Regions from separate parts of the Ideonella sp. genome, predicted to be linked through region 1. Evidence: riboswitches for the same ligand, from Rfam matches in the RefSeq annotation. Region 1 holds a riboswitch; the other holds the start of a gene.
What was found. Region 1 has a riboswitch for glycine ahead of gcvT (glycine cleavage system aminomethyltransferase GcvT). Riboswitches for the same ligand answer to the same signal wherever they lie in the genome.
Positions count from the first base shown of each region.

Region 2: linked by a shared signal. The riboswitch ahead of ACE3SG_RS27235 (D-amino acid dehydrogenase) and the one ahead of gcvT (glycine cleavage system aminomethyltransferase GcvT) in region 1 are both predicted to bind glycine.

Region 1 covers NZ_JAYSDQ010000008.1:53,345-60,502, reverse strand. Annotated here, with positions in the region: gene ACE3SG_RS12340 (putative bifunctional diguanylate cyclase/phosphodiesterase) at 1-318, opposite strand, end outside; gene ACE3SG_RS12335 (enoyl-CoA hydratase) at 382-1,167, opposite strand; gene ACE3SG_RS12330 (toll/interleukin-1 receptor domain-containing protein) at 1,229-2,128, opposite strand; glycine riboswitch at 2,198-2,292, shown strand; glycine riboswitch at 2,309-2,423, shown strand; gene gcvT (glycine cleavage system aminomethyltransferase GcvT) at 2,475-3,626, shown strand; gene gcvH (glycine cleavage system protein GcvH) at 3,732-4,106, shown strand; gene gcvP (aminomethyl-transferring glycine dehydrogenase) at 4,188-7,094, shown strand; gene ACE3SG_RS12310 (hypothetical protein) at 7,132-7,158, opposite strand, start outside.
Region 2 covers NZ_JAYSDQ010000029.1:4,626-11,783, forward strand. Annotated here, with positions in the region: gene ACE3SG_RS27220 (esterase-like activity of phytase family protein) at 1-1,279, opposite strand, end outside; gene ACE3SG_RS27225 (DUF599 domain-containing protein) at 1,406-2,050, shown strand; gene ACE3SG_RS27230 (S8 family serine peptidase) at 2,124-3,689, opposite strand; glycine riboswitch at 4,011-4,129, shown strand; gene ACE3SG_RS27235 (D-amino acid dehydrogenase) at 4,186-5,436, shown strand; gene ACE3SG_RS27240 (alpha/beta fold hydrolase) at 5,433-6,224, opposite strand; gene ACE3SG_RS27245 (benzoate-CoA ligase family protein) at 6,221-7,158, opposite strand, start outside.

The sequences.
Region 1 (7,158 bases):
GTTGATCGATCGAAAGCCGTCGAGGTCCAGATACAGCAGGCTGAAGCCGAACCGGCCCTTGCCGCCGTGCGCCACGGCGTCGTCCAGCGCCGCTTCGAGCTGGGTGCGCGTCATCAGGCCGGCCAGACGGCCCTCCTGGTCGCGCTTGAGCAGATTCTGGTGGGCCTCGGTCAGGCTCGATTTCAACGCCGCGCCTTCGCGGCGCGCACGCCGAAGCTGGTGGCCCAGGTGGCCGGCCAGGCCGAGGCCCAGCAGCGTCGAGACGATCCATACGAAGTCGCGCGCTGTCCAGGCCGCTGCCGCCGAAGAAGGGTCCATCTGTCGGGTATCGACCAAGACCCCGCCGGGCTTGAGCCTTGATTCAAGGCCCCGCCCCGCGCGTTACCAGCGCGGCGGCCGCTTCTCGTTGAAGGCCTGCACGCCCTCCAGCGCCGATTCGTCCATCATGTTGCAGGCCATGGTGTGGCCGGCGTCGATGTAGGCGGCCTCCACGCCGGCTTCGAGCTGGCGGTAGAACAGCTCCTTGCCCAGCGCCACCGCCGCCCGCGGCTTGGCGACGATGCTGGCGGCCAGGCGCTCGACCTCGGCGTCCAGCCCGGCCGCATCGTCGGCCACCCGGTTGACGAGGCCGCGGCGCTGCGCTTCGTCGGCGCTGATGAACTCACCCGTCACCAGCATCTCGAAGGCCTGCTTGCGCGCCACGTTGCGGCTCAGGTGCACCGCCGGCGACGAGCAGAACAGGCCCAGGTTGACGCCACTGACGGCGAAGCGCGCGGTGCGCAATGCCACCGCCAAGTCGCAGGCGGCCACCAGCTGGCAGCCAGCCGCCGTGGCCACGCCCTGCACTTTCGCGATCACCGGGATCGGTAGTTGCTGGATCTGCATCATCACCTTCGCGCAGCGGCCGAAGAGGCTGCGGTAGTAGTCGAGCGATGGCTCGGCGCGCATCTCCTTCAAATCGTGCCCGGCGCAGAAGGCCTTGCCGGCGGCCGCCAGCACCAGCACGCGGGCCTGGGGGGCTTTCGCCAGCGCGTCCAGCTCGGTCTTCAGCGCGGCCAGCATCGCCTCGGACAAGGCGTTGAAGGCCTGCGGGCGGTTCAACGTCACGGTCACGATGCCGCGCGGGTCGTCGTGGCGCAGCAGCAGCGGGTCTTGTTCGGTCAGCATCGGCGGTTCCTTGCGGGTCTTTGGGATCGGGGTGTGGCCAGTCAATGTAGCCTTCAGCGCTTCAGCGCGGGGGTTCGGCGGCCACGCGCCGCGCCGTGAACGCCACCGGCTCGTTCGGGGCGCTGCCGCCTTCGGTCTGCATCACGAAGCGGATCTCGTCGCCCACCAGTTGCCCGCGGTAGTGGTGCAGCAGGTCCGGCCCGCCCATCTCGCTGGTGCGGGTGTCGAAACGCAGCCCGTCGCTGTCGACCTGGCCCGCCAGCACGCCGCGCGGCACGCCCAGGAACGACGCGCTGCCGCTCAGCGCCTGCCCCTGGCCGTCGAACTTGAAGTGCTCGACGCGCGGCGTGCCGGCCCAGGCGTAATGCAGCTCGCCCTGCCATTCACCATTGACCGCCGGCCGCGTGCGGTGGGCGACCCACCCGACGGCGGCCACGGCGAGCAGCAGGCCAGCGCCGGCCACCAGGCCCCAGCGGCGGCGGCCCGGCCGGGCCGGGGCACCCAAGGTGCCGGCCAGCGTGGCCACCAGGCGCTCGATGTCGGCCGCGAAACGGGTGTTGCCGAGCTCGATCGCCTGCAGCCCGGCCAGGGCCTGGATGTCGGCGGGCATCTCGGCGGCGGTGGGCATCGCCGCGCCGTCGAGCAGCACCGGGATCACGCGCAGGCCGCGCCGCAAGCCCGCGGCGATTTCGAGCCGCACGAAGTCGCCCGGGTCGCTCAGGCGCGGTGCGCCCCCCTCACGCTCGCCGCGCCAGCGCCGGCCGATCAGCACCAGCAGCACGCCGGCGCTGCCGACGGCGCGCTGGATGACCTCGGCAAAGCCCTGGCCGGCGGCGATGTCGTCCACATCCATGAAGACCCGGTCGGCGCCGAAGCGCTGGGCCAGCTCGGCACCGATCGCACGGGCGTAGCCGGCGCTGTCGTCACGGCGGTAGCTGATGAAGACCTGGGCGCTGGGCATCGGCGGGCGGGTTGAAGGCAAGCTTTGGCACTTCAGCATAGCGCCACGGCCACTGCCCTCGGGTACACTGCTCGCTTGCCAGGAGAGAGCCCCATCCGGGGCCGCCGAAGGCGCAGAGGTCGTACAGGCCTCGAACGCTCAGGCAAAAGGACTGGCAAGCGCTTCGCGTCAAGATGCGGAGCGTTCCTCACTGGAGAGAGATGGGTCATCGAGCCCATCCACCGAAGGGGCAAGCGGTGCCCGGCCACACGCCGACACTGTCAATCTCTCAGGTAAAGCGGACAGCGAGGGCAACTTCCGACCGATCAGGTTCCTTGGATTGCCCTCGACACAGGATAGACAAACGATGTCCTCCGCCGCACCCGCCGCCGATCTGCTGCAGACCCCGCTGCACGCCCTCCACCTCGAACTCGGCGCCCGCATGGTGCCCTTTGCCGGCTACGCGATGCCGGTGCAATACCCCGCCGGCCTGATGGCCGAGCACAAGCAGTGCCGCGAAGCCGCCGCGCTGTTCGACGTCTCCCACATGGGCCAGTTGCGCCTGATCGGTGCCGACGCCGCCGCCGCGCTGGAAACCCTGGTGCCGGTCGACGTGGTCGACTTGGGCCAAGGCAAGCAGCGCTACGCCTTCTTCACCAATGACCAAGGCGGCCTGCTCGACGACCTGATGATCACCCGCCCGCCGGCAGACGCGATGGCGAACTTCGGCGACCTGTTCGTCGTCGTCAACGCCGGCTGCAAAGATGCCGACATCGCGCACCTGAAGTCGAAGATCGGGCACCGCTGCGAAGTGCGCCCGCTGCCCGAGCGCGCGCTGCTGGCACTGCAAGGCCCGCAGGCCGCCCAGGCGCTGGCCCGGCTGAACCCGGGTGTGACCGCCCTCACCTTCATGACCGGCGGCGTGTTCACGCTGGCCAGCTCCGAATGCTTCGTCACCCGCTCGGGCTACACCGGCGAAGACGGCTTCGAAATCTCCGTCCACCAAGACCAGGCCATCCAGCTGGCCCGCGAGCTGCTGGCCCAGCCCGAGGTCAAGGCCGCCGGCCTGGGCGCGCGCGACACGCTGCGCCTGGAAGGCGGCATGTGCCTGTACGGCCACGACATCGACACCCGCACCACGCCGGTCGAAGCCGCGCTGACCTGGGCGATCCAGAAGGTGCGCCGCGCCGGTGGCGCCCGTGCCGGCGGTTACCCCGGTGCGGCCGTGATCGACGCCCAGCTGGCCGAAGGCGCCAAGCGCAAGCGCGTCGGCCTGGTCGGCCTGGAGCGCGCCCCGGTGCGCGAAGGCACCAAGCTGGTCGCCGCCGACGGCGCCGAGCTGGGCACCGTCACCAGCGGCACGCTGGGCCCGACCGTCAACCAGCCGGTGGCCATGGGCTACCTGCCCGCCTCGCACGCGGCCGTGGGCACCGAGGTGTTCGCCGAGGTGCGCGGCAAGCGGTTGCCGATGAAGGTGGCCGCCATGCCGTTTGCCCCGCACCGTTACTTCCGCGGCTGAGCCGGGCAGATCAGCCCGCCAACCAGGGTCTGCGGGCTTGACCGCCGGCCGGCCCTGAATCAACCTTCGCTTCCCAGTACACATTCCCCAAGAGGAGCCCTGCCCATGACGACCATGTTCACCGCCGACCACGAGTGGATCAACATCGAAGATCACGAAGCTGCTGTGGTCGGTATCACGCTGCACGCGCAAGACGCGCTGGGCGACGTGGTGTTCGTCGACCTGCCCGAAGTGGGCAAGACCTACAACAAAGGCGAGATCGCCGGTGTCGTCGAGTCGGTCAAGGCCGCCGCCGACATCTACATGCCGGTAACCGGCGAGGTCGTCGAGGTCAACGAAGAGCTGCGCGCCAACCCCGCGCTGGCCAACACCGACCCGATGGGCAACGGCTGGTTCTTCAAGGTCCACGTGACCAACATGGGCGAGTTCGACCAGCTGATGGACCCGCCCGCCTACGACGCCCTGCTGAAGACGCTCTAAGCCGCCCTTCTTCCGCTCTTGTTGCCGGCCGGCGCCGCCTGTGCGCCGCGCCCGTCTGGCCCCTGCTGTTTCTCCCGCGCCATGCTGATGCACGCCCACACCCCTCTCGACGCCCTCGAAAACCACGGCGAATTCGTCGCTCGCCACATCGGCCCCGATGCCGCCGACGAGGCGCACATGCTGAGCGTGATCGGCGCGGCCTCGCGCCAGGCGCTGATCGACGCCATCGTGCCGCGCTCGATCGCCCGGGCCACGCCGATGGCGCTGCCCACGGTGGCGAGTGAAGCCGAGGCGCTGGCCGAGCTGCGCGCGGTCGCGGCGCTGAACCAGGTCAAGAAGAGCTTCATCGGCCAGGGTTACCACGGCACGCACACGCCGGGCGTCATCCTGCGCAACATCCTCGAGAACCCGGCTTGGTACACCGCCTACACGCCCTACCAGGCCGAGATCTCGCAAGGCCGCATGGAGGCGCTGGTCAACTTCCAGACCATGGTCGCCGAGCTGACCGGCATGGCGATCGCCAACGCCTCGATGCTCGACGAAGCCACCGCCGCCGCCGAGGCGATGACGCTGGCCAAGCGCAGCGTCAAGAGCAAGAGCAACACCCTGATCGTCGCCGGTGACTGCCACCCGCAGACGATCGAGGTCGTCAAGACCCGCGCCGAGCCGCTGGGCATCGAGGTGATCGTCGGCTTCGCCCCGAAGCTGATGGAAGAGCACGACTACTTCGCCGTGCTGGCCCAGTACCCGGCCACCGATGGCCTGGTGCACGACATGCGCGAGTTCGTCGAGAAGGCGCACGCGAAGAATGCCGCCTTCATCGTCGCCGCCGACCTGCTGGCGCTGACGCTGCTGGCGCCCCCGGGCGAATGGGGTGCCGACATCGTGATCGGCAACACCCAGCGCTTCGGCGTGCCGATGGGCGGTGGCGGCCCGCACGCCGCCTTCATGGCTTGCCGCGACGAGTTCAAGCGTTCGATGCCCGGCCGCCTGGTCGGCGTCAGCGTCGACAGCCACGGCAACCCGGCCTACCGCCTGGCGCTGCAGACGCGCGAGCAGCACATCCGCCGCGAGAAGGCCACGTCGAACATCTGCACCGCGCAGGTGCTGCTGGCCGTCATCGCCAGCATGTACGCCGTCTACCACGGCCCCGAAGGCCTGAAGCGCATCGCCAACCGCGTGGCCAGCTTCACCGCCATCCTGGCCGAGGGCCTGGCCAAGCTGGGCCTGAAGGTCACCAACCCCTACGCCTTCGACACGCTGACGATCGAAACCGGCGATCACACCGAAGAGGTCATCGGCCGTGCGCTGGCCGGCGGTGCCAACCTGCGCCGCCTGTCGCCCAGGCACGTCGGCGTGACGCTGGACGAAACGACGACGCGCGAAGACGTGGCCGCGCTGTGGAGCTGGTTCGCCACCGGCGGCCAGGCGCTGCCGAAGGTCGACGACTACGCTGCCGGCATCGCGCTGCGCCTGCCCGAAGCGCTGCGCCGCACCAGCGCCTTCCTAACGCACCCGGTCTTCAACACCCATCACAGCGAAACCGAGATGCTGCGCTACCTGCGCCGCCTGTCGGACAAGGACCTGGCGCTGGACCGCAGCATGATCCCGCTGGGCTCGTGCACGATGAAGCTGAACGCGACCAGCGAGATGATCCCCATCACCTGGCCCGAGTTCGCCCACGTGCATCCGTTTGCCCCGGCCGACCAGCTGAAGGGCTACGCGCTGCTGAACGAGCAGCTCACCGGCTGGCTCTGCCAGGCCACCGGCTACGCCGGCATCAGCCTGCAGCCCAACGCCGGCTCGCAGGGCGAGTACGCCGGCCTGCTGGCGATCCGCGGCTGGCACAAGTCGCGTGGCGAAGGCCACCGCAAGGTCTGCCTGATCCCCGAATCGGCGCACGGCACCAACCCGGCGTCGGCCCAGATGGCGGGCATGCAGGTGCTGGTGGTGAAGTGCGACGCCAACGGCAGCGTCGACCTCGACGACCTGAAGGCCAAGTGCGAGCAGCACAAGGATGATCTCGCCTGCATCATGATCACCTACCCCTCCACCTACGGCGTGTTCGAGCCGCGGGTGAAGGAGCTCTGCGCGATGGTCCACCAGTACGGTGGCCGCGTGTACGTGGACGGCGCCAACATGAACGCGCTGGTCGGCGTGGCCGCGCCGGGCCAGTTCGGCGGCGACGTGAGCCACCTGAACCTGCACAAGACCTTCTGCATCCCGCACGGCGGCGGCGGCCCCGGCGTCGGCCCGGTCTGCGTGGTCGAAGACCTCGTGCCCTTCTTGCCGGGCCACGCTACGGCCGGCCAGATGCGCGAAGGCGGCGTGGGCGCGGTGTCTGCCGCGCCGCTGGGCAATGCCGCCGTGCTGCCGATCAGCTGGATGTACGTCCGCATGATGGGCGCCGAAGGCCTGAAGCAGGCCACCGAGGTTGCGATCCTGAGCGCGAACTACGTGGCGGCGAAGCTGTCCGACCACTACGACATCCACTACAGCGGCGGCATCGCCGGCGTGAAGGGTGGCGGCGTGGCGCACGAGTGCATCCTCGACCTGCGGCCGCTGAAAGAAACGTCCGGCATCAGCGCCGAAGACGTGGCCAAGCGCCTGATCGACTACGGCTTCCATGCGCCGACGCTGAGCTTCCCGGTGGCCGGCACGCTGATGGTCGAGCCGACCGAGAGCGAGCCGCTGGTCGAGCTCGAGCGTTTCTGCCACGCGATGATTTCGATCCGCGAAGAGATCCGCAAGGTCGAGACCGGCGCCTGGCCGAAAGAAGACAACCCGCTGAAGAACGCGCCGCACACCTCGCAAAGCCTGCTGAAGGCCGAGTGGCCGCATGCCTACAGCCGCGAAGAGGCCGCCTACCCCGTGGCCGAGCTGCGCCAGCAGAAATACTGGTCGCCGGTCGGCCGGGTGGACAACGTCTACGGCGACCGCAACCTGTTCTGCTCGTGCGTGCCGATGAGCGAGTTCGCCGCCGACTGAGCGGTTGGCCAACGCCGTGTGGTCGACCCGCCCTCGCTCACTTCGGCAGCTGGATATCGGCCTC
Region 2 (7,158 bases), on a different contig from region 1:
CCACGTCCAGCGACAGGCGCAGGAACTCGGTCGGGTCGGGCTCGCCATCGACGCGGCTGCTGCCAGGGTAGTTGTTGTCGTTGATCACCAGCAGCGTGTGCGCGTCCAGCACCAGCACGTCCTCGATCGTCACGAACGGGAAGGTGAAGCTGGTCTGGCCGTCCTGGTTCAGGTCGTGCGGGTCGGCCACGTCCATCAGGTCGACCACCTCGGTCTTGCTGACGAAGCCGTCGGCGTCGACCACGTTCAGGTCGATCAGGTAGATCCTCTTGAAGCGCGGCATCTCGGTGCCGTTGCGCTCGATGACCAGGAACTGGTGCTCGTTGACCGCCGTCATGTCGCCGATGTTGGTGCCTTGCGGGGCGAGCTTGTACAGCCACTGCTGGCCGGTGTAGGCACCGGCTCGGATGTCGAAGCGGTTGATGCGCAGGCTGCCCGCCGGGTCGCCGGTGACCGTGCCTTCGAGCAGCGTGAACAGGTGCTGGCCCGCCGCGTCGATCGCCATGCCCTCGAAACCACGCGAGCGGCCGAGGTTGGGCGTGGCGCCGTTCAGGTGCGGGTTGTCGGGCGACTGGACACCCGGCATCGGCACCTCGGCACGCAGCACCTTGCCCTTGGCATTGGTCTGCAGCAGGAAGGGGCCGAGCTCGTCGCCGAACCAGAGGTGGCCGCGGCGGTCCACCCGCACCGATTCGATGTCGAGGTCGGCGCCGGTCAGCAGGCGGCGCTTGGTGATCGCATCGTCGACCGGGATGTCGGCACTGCCCGGGCCGCTGCCAGCATAGGGGTAGAACGCGCCTTCGGCGACGATCGGGAAGCCGAGACGGTGGTCGGCGTCGTTCAGCGTCACGTAGCTGCGCTTGTCGAAAGCGGTGAGCTTGTCACCCGTCTCGCGGTCGACCGGCAGCACCGTGCCGCTGCCGGTCAGGCCCTTGCCGCCCCAGCTGCGAAAGTCGGGCTGCACGGCGTACAGGCGCAGCAAGGTGTCGGGCGAGTTGGTCTTCGCGCCGAAGCCGTTGTCCGGCATGACCAGGAAAGTGCCGGCCACCGGCCCCGGCAGCACCGCCGAGAAGCCCTGTACCGGCTGCTTGTCGACCAGCGGCAGGCTGCGGCCGTTGGCGCTGCTGGCGAACTGGCCCGAGGTCGGGCCCGGAGCGAAGGTGTCGGCCGGCATCGAGGCAAAGCCGGCCAGCGTGGCGGCGGCGTGGGCGGCAGGCAGCGCGAGCACGGCGAGGGCGCCGGCCATGGCCAGGGAGAAGGTTTTGAACGAACAGCGCATGGAAATCTTTCGTGCAGGGAAGACCCGGCATGCTTCCAAGCCGCGATGACAGGCCCATGAGCGCCCGATGACGCCGATGTGACGCGCCTATGATTCGGCCTTGTCGTCTCTGCCAGGTGCTGCCCCGTGACCGACCTTGTCCCTTGGCTCAGCTTCAATCTCAGCGTCCTGCTGCTGGTGGCCTACGAATGGCGCGTGCACCACGTCGGCCAACGCCAGCCCGAGCGGCTGGCCCGCTACGCCAACGCCAAACTGCGCATGCACTGGGTGGTGTCGCTGAGCGGCAAGCCCGGCCACGAGATCGTCGCGGTGCAGGCGCTGCGCAACTCGCTGATGGCCGCGTCGATCTCGGCCTCGACCGCAGCGCTGGCGGTGATGGGCGCCTTGAGCATGACCGGCCCGTCGCTGGCCGCAAACCTGTCGCGCTGGTCGGGCGAGAACACGCTGCACACCCTGCTGCAGGCGATGCTGGTCGGCCTGCTGTTCGCGTCGTATGTCTGCTCGGCCTTGTCGACGCGGCACTACAGCCACGCCAGCTTCATCGTGTCGATCCCGGTCGACCGGCCCGAGCGCGCCGAGCTGAACAGCGCGGCGGCCAACCACGTGCGCCGCGCCGGGCTGATGTACAGCTGGGGCCTGCGCCTGTTCCTGATGGTGCTGCCGGCCGTGGCCGGGGTCGTGCACCCGCTGGCGATGCTGCCGGCCACGGTGTTGCTGGTCTTTGGCCTGCGCCTGTTCGATCAGCCGGCCAATGACGTCGAGGTGGATTGATCCCGCGGCCCGATCCAGAAATGGAAAACGGGGCCCGAAGGCCCCGTTGTCTCGTTCAGTGCCGAAGCGCTGATCAGTTGCCGCAACCCAGCTTGGTGATGCGGGCCTTGGCGGCCTTGGCCTGGACCAGGCCGTAGCCGGTCTTGGCGTCGCGGCCAGCCACGTCCAGGTCCTTGGCGGACTTGTTCAGCGACTGGCGGATCTGCTCGCCGGTGCAGGTCGGGAAGAAGCTCCACACCAGCGCAGCGACCGCCGCGACGTGCGGGGTGGCCATCGAGGTGCCGTCGAAGTAGGCGTAGTTCGTGGCTTGCACGGCCACGGTGGCCGACTGGCCCAGCTGGCCCTTCATCGCGGCGCCTTCGGTGTCCGAAGCGGTCACCGACGGGATGGTGGTGGCCACGCCACCCAGCGTGCCGGCGAAGCCGCCAGCGACGTTGTTGTAGACCACCGCGCCGACGCCACCGGAGTTCTGGCAGTTCAGCACCTTGTCCGAGAACGCGATGTTGCCGCGCTGGATCAGGCAGACCTTGCCCGACACCGAGGTGTCGACCGCGTCGCCCAGGCCGAAGTCGGCCAGCGCAGCGGTGGCGCTGCCTTGCGGCGAGCCGTCCATCGCGCCCGGCGCGTAGTCGGTGCCACCCACCTTGAGCGACGGCGCCGAGCCGGTGCCCATCGGCACGGTCGACAGCACGCCCACGCCCGGGCCGGAGATTTCAACGTCGGCGTTGCGCTGCGAGAAGCTGGCCCAGGCCGAGTGCTCGTCCACCGCGGCGACCGACATCACCGGCACATAACCGGCGGGGTACGAGGTCTGGGTGTTGCCACCGTTGCCGGCTGCGGCGATCGACAGGATGCCGGCGGTCTGCAGGGCGGTGAAGGTGTTCTTCTCGACCGTGTTCGGGATCGGGCCGCCGAGCGACATGCTGATCACGTTGGCACCGGCGGCCTGGCACTTCTTGGCCGCGGCGGCCAGGGTCGACGAGTAGGCCCACACGCCGTCGTCGCCGAAGACCTTGATGATGTGCAGCTTGATCTTCGAGTTCGGCAGCACGCCGACCACGCCGGTGTCGAGGTTGTTGATCGCCGAGATCGTGCCGGCCACGTGGGTGCCGTGGTGGGTGCCGTCGTGGTTCCACAGGCCGGCGCCGCCGATGTCGTCTTCGCCGGTCACGTTGGCGTTGTGCTGCAGGTCTTCCTGGCCACCGTCATAGCCCGAATCGATGATGCAGATCTTGCGGTTGCCGGCGTTGGTGTCCTTCAGCTTGTCGGCCTGGGTCAGCGCGATGCCGTAGGGCACGAGCTGGCCGAGCTTGTAGGGCTTGCCGTCCGACGGCGTGGTCAGCGACATCGGGTAGCGCGGAGCGTCTTCTTCGATGCGGGCGATGGCCGTGTGCTTGGCCAGCGCCATCGCGGCAGCCTTCGGCAGCTCGACGGCGACGTTTTCGCCGTCGATCTCGAGCTTGATCTTGCCGCCCAGCTGGGCAACGGCAGCACGGGCCAGCTTGGCAGCCTGGCTGCCCGACTTGAAAGTCACAACCACGCGGGTGGTGTCAGCAGCGGCTTGGGCAGCGCCCATCATCGCAAAGGCCAGGCCCAGGCCGACACACAGGCGGGACACCGGGAAGCTCGTCTTGGTCATCTTCACAACTCCAGAAAGGAAAGGTCGATCAAGCAAAAAACGTAAGGATCTGAATCCGAGGCCGCAGTGTCCACGCGAGCCCTGGGCTTGCCCACTACAAAAGCTTCAACGATCCTCACGACATTCGAGAGCGCCACGGGGAAACCCGGAGCAAATTCGCCCTCAGCGGCCCAACCCGCGTGAATTGTTCACACCCCCGGCGATGGAGCGCCGCGCCTACAATGGCGGCTTGCAGGAGAGCGCCGGGTTTCGACCACCGTGTCAGCCCGGCCACCGAAGGCGCAAACTCCCATACACGCTCAGGTTCCGTACTGCACTGATCAATCGCCGTCTGGAGAGCCGCTGACCTAACTTTCAGGATCAGCGCACCGAAGGAGCAAAGCCCCGCGGCAGTCACGCGGCGGCCGAATCTCTCAGGTACCGGGGACAGGGGGAGCGGCAGGCACGAAGCACTCCATTTCATCGGGCTTCGTGCCGATCGCCTCCTGGAGAAACCATGCACGTGGTCGTTCTCGGCGCCGGCCTGCTCGGCGTCACTTCCGCCTATTTCCTTCGCCAACAAGGGCACGACGTCACCGTCGTCGATCGCCAGGCCGTACCGGCCGCCGAAACCAGCTTCGCCAATGGCGGCCAGATCTCGGTCAGCCACGCCGAACCCTGGGCCAACCCGAGCGCACCACTGAAGGTGCTGAAGTGGCTGGCCAGAGAGGACGCACCGCTGCTGTTTCGCCTGCGGGCCGATGCGCGGCAATGGGCCTGGGTCTTCAGCTTCCTGCGCGAGTGCACGCCCGGCCGCACGCGCCACAACATCGAGCAGATCGTGCGGCTGGGCAGCTACAGCCGCGAGACGCTGCAGCAGCTGCGCCGCGACATCGGGCTCGAGTACGACCAGCGCACGCAAGGCATTCTTCACTTCTACACCAGCCAGCAAGAGTTCGACGCCGCCGAGGCGCCCGCCGCGCAGATGCGCGCGCTGGGCTGCGACCGGCGCGTGATCTCGGCCGACGAGGCGGTGCGCATCGAGCCGGCGCTGGCCCACATCCGGCCGCAGCTGGCCGGCGCCACCTACACGGCGGAAGACGAATCGGGCGACGCCAACCGTTTTGCGCGCGAGCTGGTGCGCCGCTGCGAGGCAGACGGCGTGCGCTTCCTGATGAGCCACACGGTGACCGCGTTGCGCGAAGCCGGCGGCCGGGTCGACCATGTCGAGGCGACCGATGCCGAGGGCCGCTTCCAGCGCATCCGCGGCGATGCCTATGTGCTGGCGATGGGCTCGCTGAGCCCGCTGTATGCCAAGGCGCTGGGCATCAAGCTGCCGATCTACCCGGCCAAGGGCTACTCGGTAACGATGCCGGTGAAAGATGCGAGCAAGGCCCACCAGGTGTCGCTGACCGATGACGAGTACAAGCTCGTCTTCTCGCGCCTGGGCGACCGGCTGCGCATTGCCGGCACGGCCGAGCTGAACGGCTACGACCGCGACCTGAACCGCGTGCGCTGCGAAGCGATCGTGCGCCGGGTCGAAGAGCTGTTCCCCGGCGCCGGTGACGGCGAACGCGCACAGTTCTGGACCGGCCTGCGCCCGGCGACGCCGAGCAACGTGCCGATCATCGGCCGCTCGAAGCTGCCCAACCTGCTGCTGAACACCGGCCACGGCACGCTGGGCTGGACACACGCCTGCGGCTCGGGCAAGAGCATTGCGCGCATCGCCAGCGGCCTGAAGCCCGAGGTCGACTTTGCTTTTGCCTAACCCGCTGAATTGACGAAGCCACTCACCGCCGCGATCACCTGTTCAGGCTGGTCGCGGTGCGGTGAGTGACCGCAATCGGGCAGTTCGAGCAACACCGTTTGCGGCACGCGCTCGGCGATGCCGTGGATTTGCTTCAGCGTGCCGTACTCGTCGCCCAGCCCCTGCACTGCGAGCAGCGGGCAGGTGATGGCGGCCAGCTCTCGCTCGATGTTCCAGTCGCGGAACGCCGGGTGGAGCCAGATGTCGTTCCAGCCCCAGAAGGCCGAGTCGGGGTCGTCGTGGTACTTGGCCAGGCTGTTCTTCAACAGGCCCCCCAGATAGGCCTCGCGGGCCCGCTCGATGTTGGTGATCGAGACGCCTTCGACGAAGAGGTGCGGCGCCAGCACGACCAGGCCCGCGACGCGTGCCGGGAAGGCCGCGGCATGTAGCAGCGCGATCGAGCCGCCATCGCTGTGGCCGAAGAGCCAGGGGCGGTCGGCGTCGACACCCAAGGCCCGAAGCAGCGCTGGCAGCACCTGCCGCGCTTGCCGGTGCATGAAGTCCGGCGCCCAGGCTTCGTCGGGCGAACGCGGCGTCGAGCGGCCATAACCCGGGCGCGAATAGACCAGCCCGCGCCAGCCGAGTGCGTCGACCAGCCGTGCCGGGAAGTCGCGCCACATCGCCACCGAGCCCAGGCCCTCGTGCAAGAAGACCATCAGCGGCCGGCCCTGGCGCTCGCGGCCCAGCCATTGGTGCTCGATCGTGACCGGCCGGCCCTGCCAGTCGATCTCGACGAACTCGATCGTCACACGCCGGCCTCGCGCTCACGTAGCCGAAAGCGCTGGATCTTGCCGGTGGCGGTCTTCGGCAACTCGGCGATGAACTCGATCTGCCGCGGGTACTTGTAGGGCGCGAGCCGGTCCTTGACGAAGGCCTTCAGCGTGTCGTCGTCGACCTGTTGCCCGGGCTTGAGCACGACGAAGGCCTTGGTGCGCGTCAGCCCGTCGGCATCCGGCACGCCGATCACCGCGGCTTCGAGCACGGCCGGGTGCTGCACCAGCGTCGACTCCACCTCGAACGGCGAGACGTAGATGCCGCTGACCTTCAGCATGTCGTCGCTGCGGCCGGCGTAGGTGTAGGTGCCGTCGGGGTTCTTGACGTACTTGTCGCCACTCTTGGTCCAGCTGCCCTGGAAGGTCTCGCGCGACTTCTCGCGGTTGCCCCAGTACATCAGCGCCGCGCTCGGGCCGCGGATGTACAGGTCGCCGGTCTCGCCATCGGGCACCGCATGGCCATCGTCGCCGCGCAGTTCGATCTCGTAGCCCGGCACCGGCCAGCCGGTGGTGCCGTAGCGCACCTGGCCGGGCCGGTTGCTGAGGTAGATGTGCAGCATCTCGGTCGAACCGATGCCGTCGACGATCTCGCAACCGAAGTGGGCCGTGAAACGCTGGCCGATGTCGGCCGGCAATGCTTCGCCGGCCGACGAGCACAGGCGCAACGCCACCGCCTCGCGCGGCGGCAGGTGCGGCGACGCCAGCATGCCGGCATAGCCGGTCGGGGCACCGAAGAACACCGTCGGGCGGTGCGTGTCGCGGGTCCAGCGCTTGAAGGTCGCGTCCGGCGTGGGCCGCTCGGCCATCAGCACCGTGGTGGCGCCGACGCTCAGCGGAAAGCTCAGCGCGTTGCCCAGGCCGTAGGCGAAGAACAGTTTGGCGGCCGAGAAGCACACATCGCGCTCGGTCA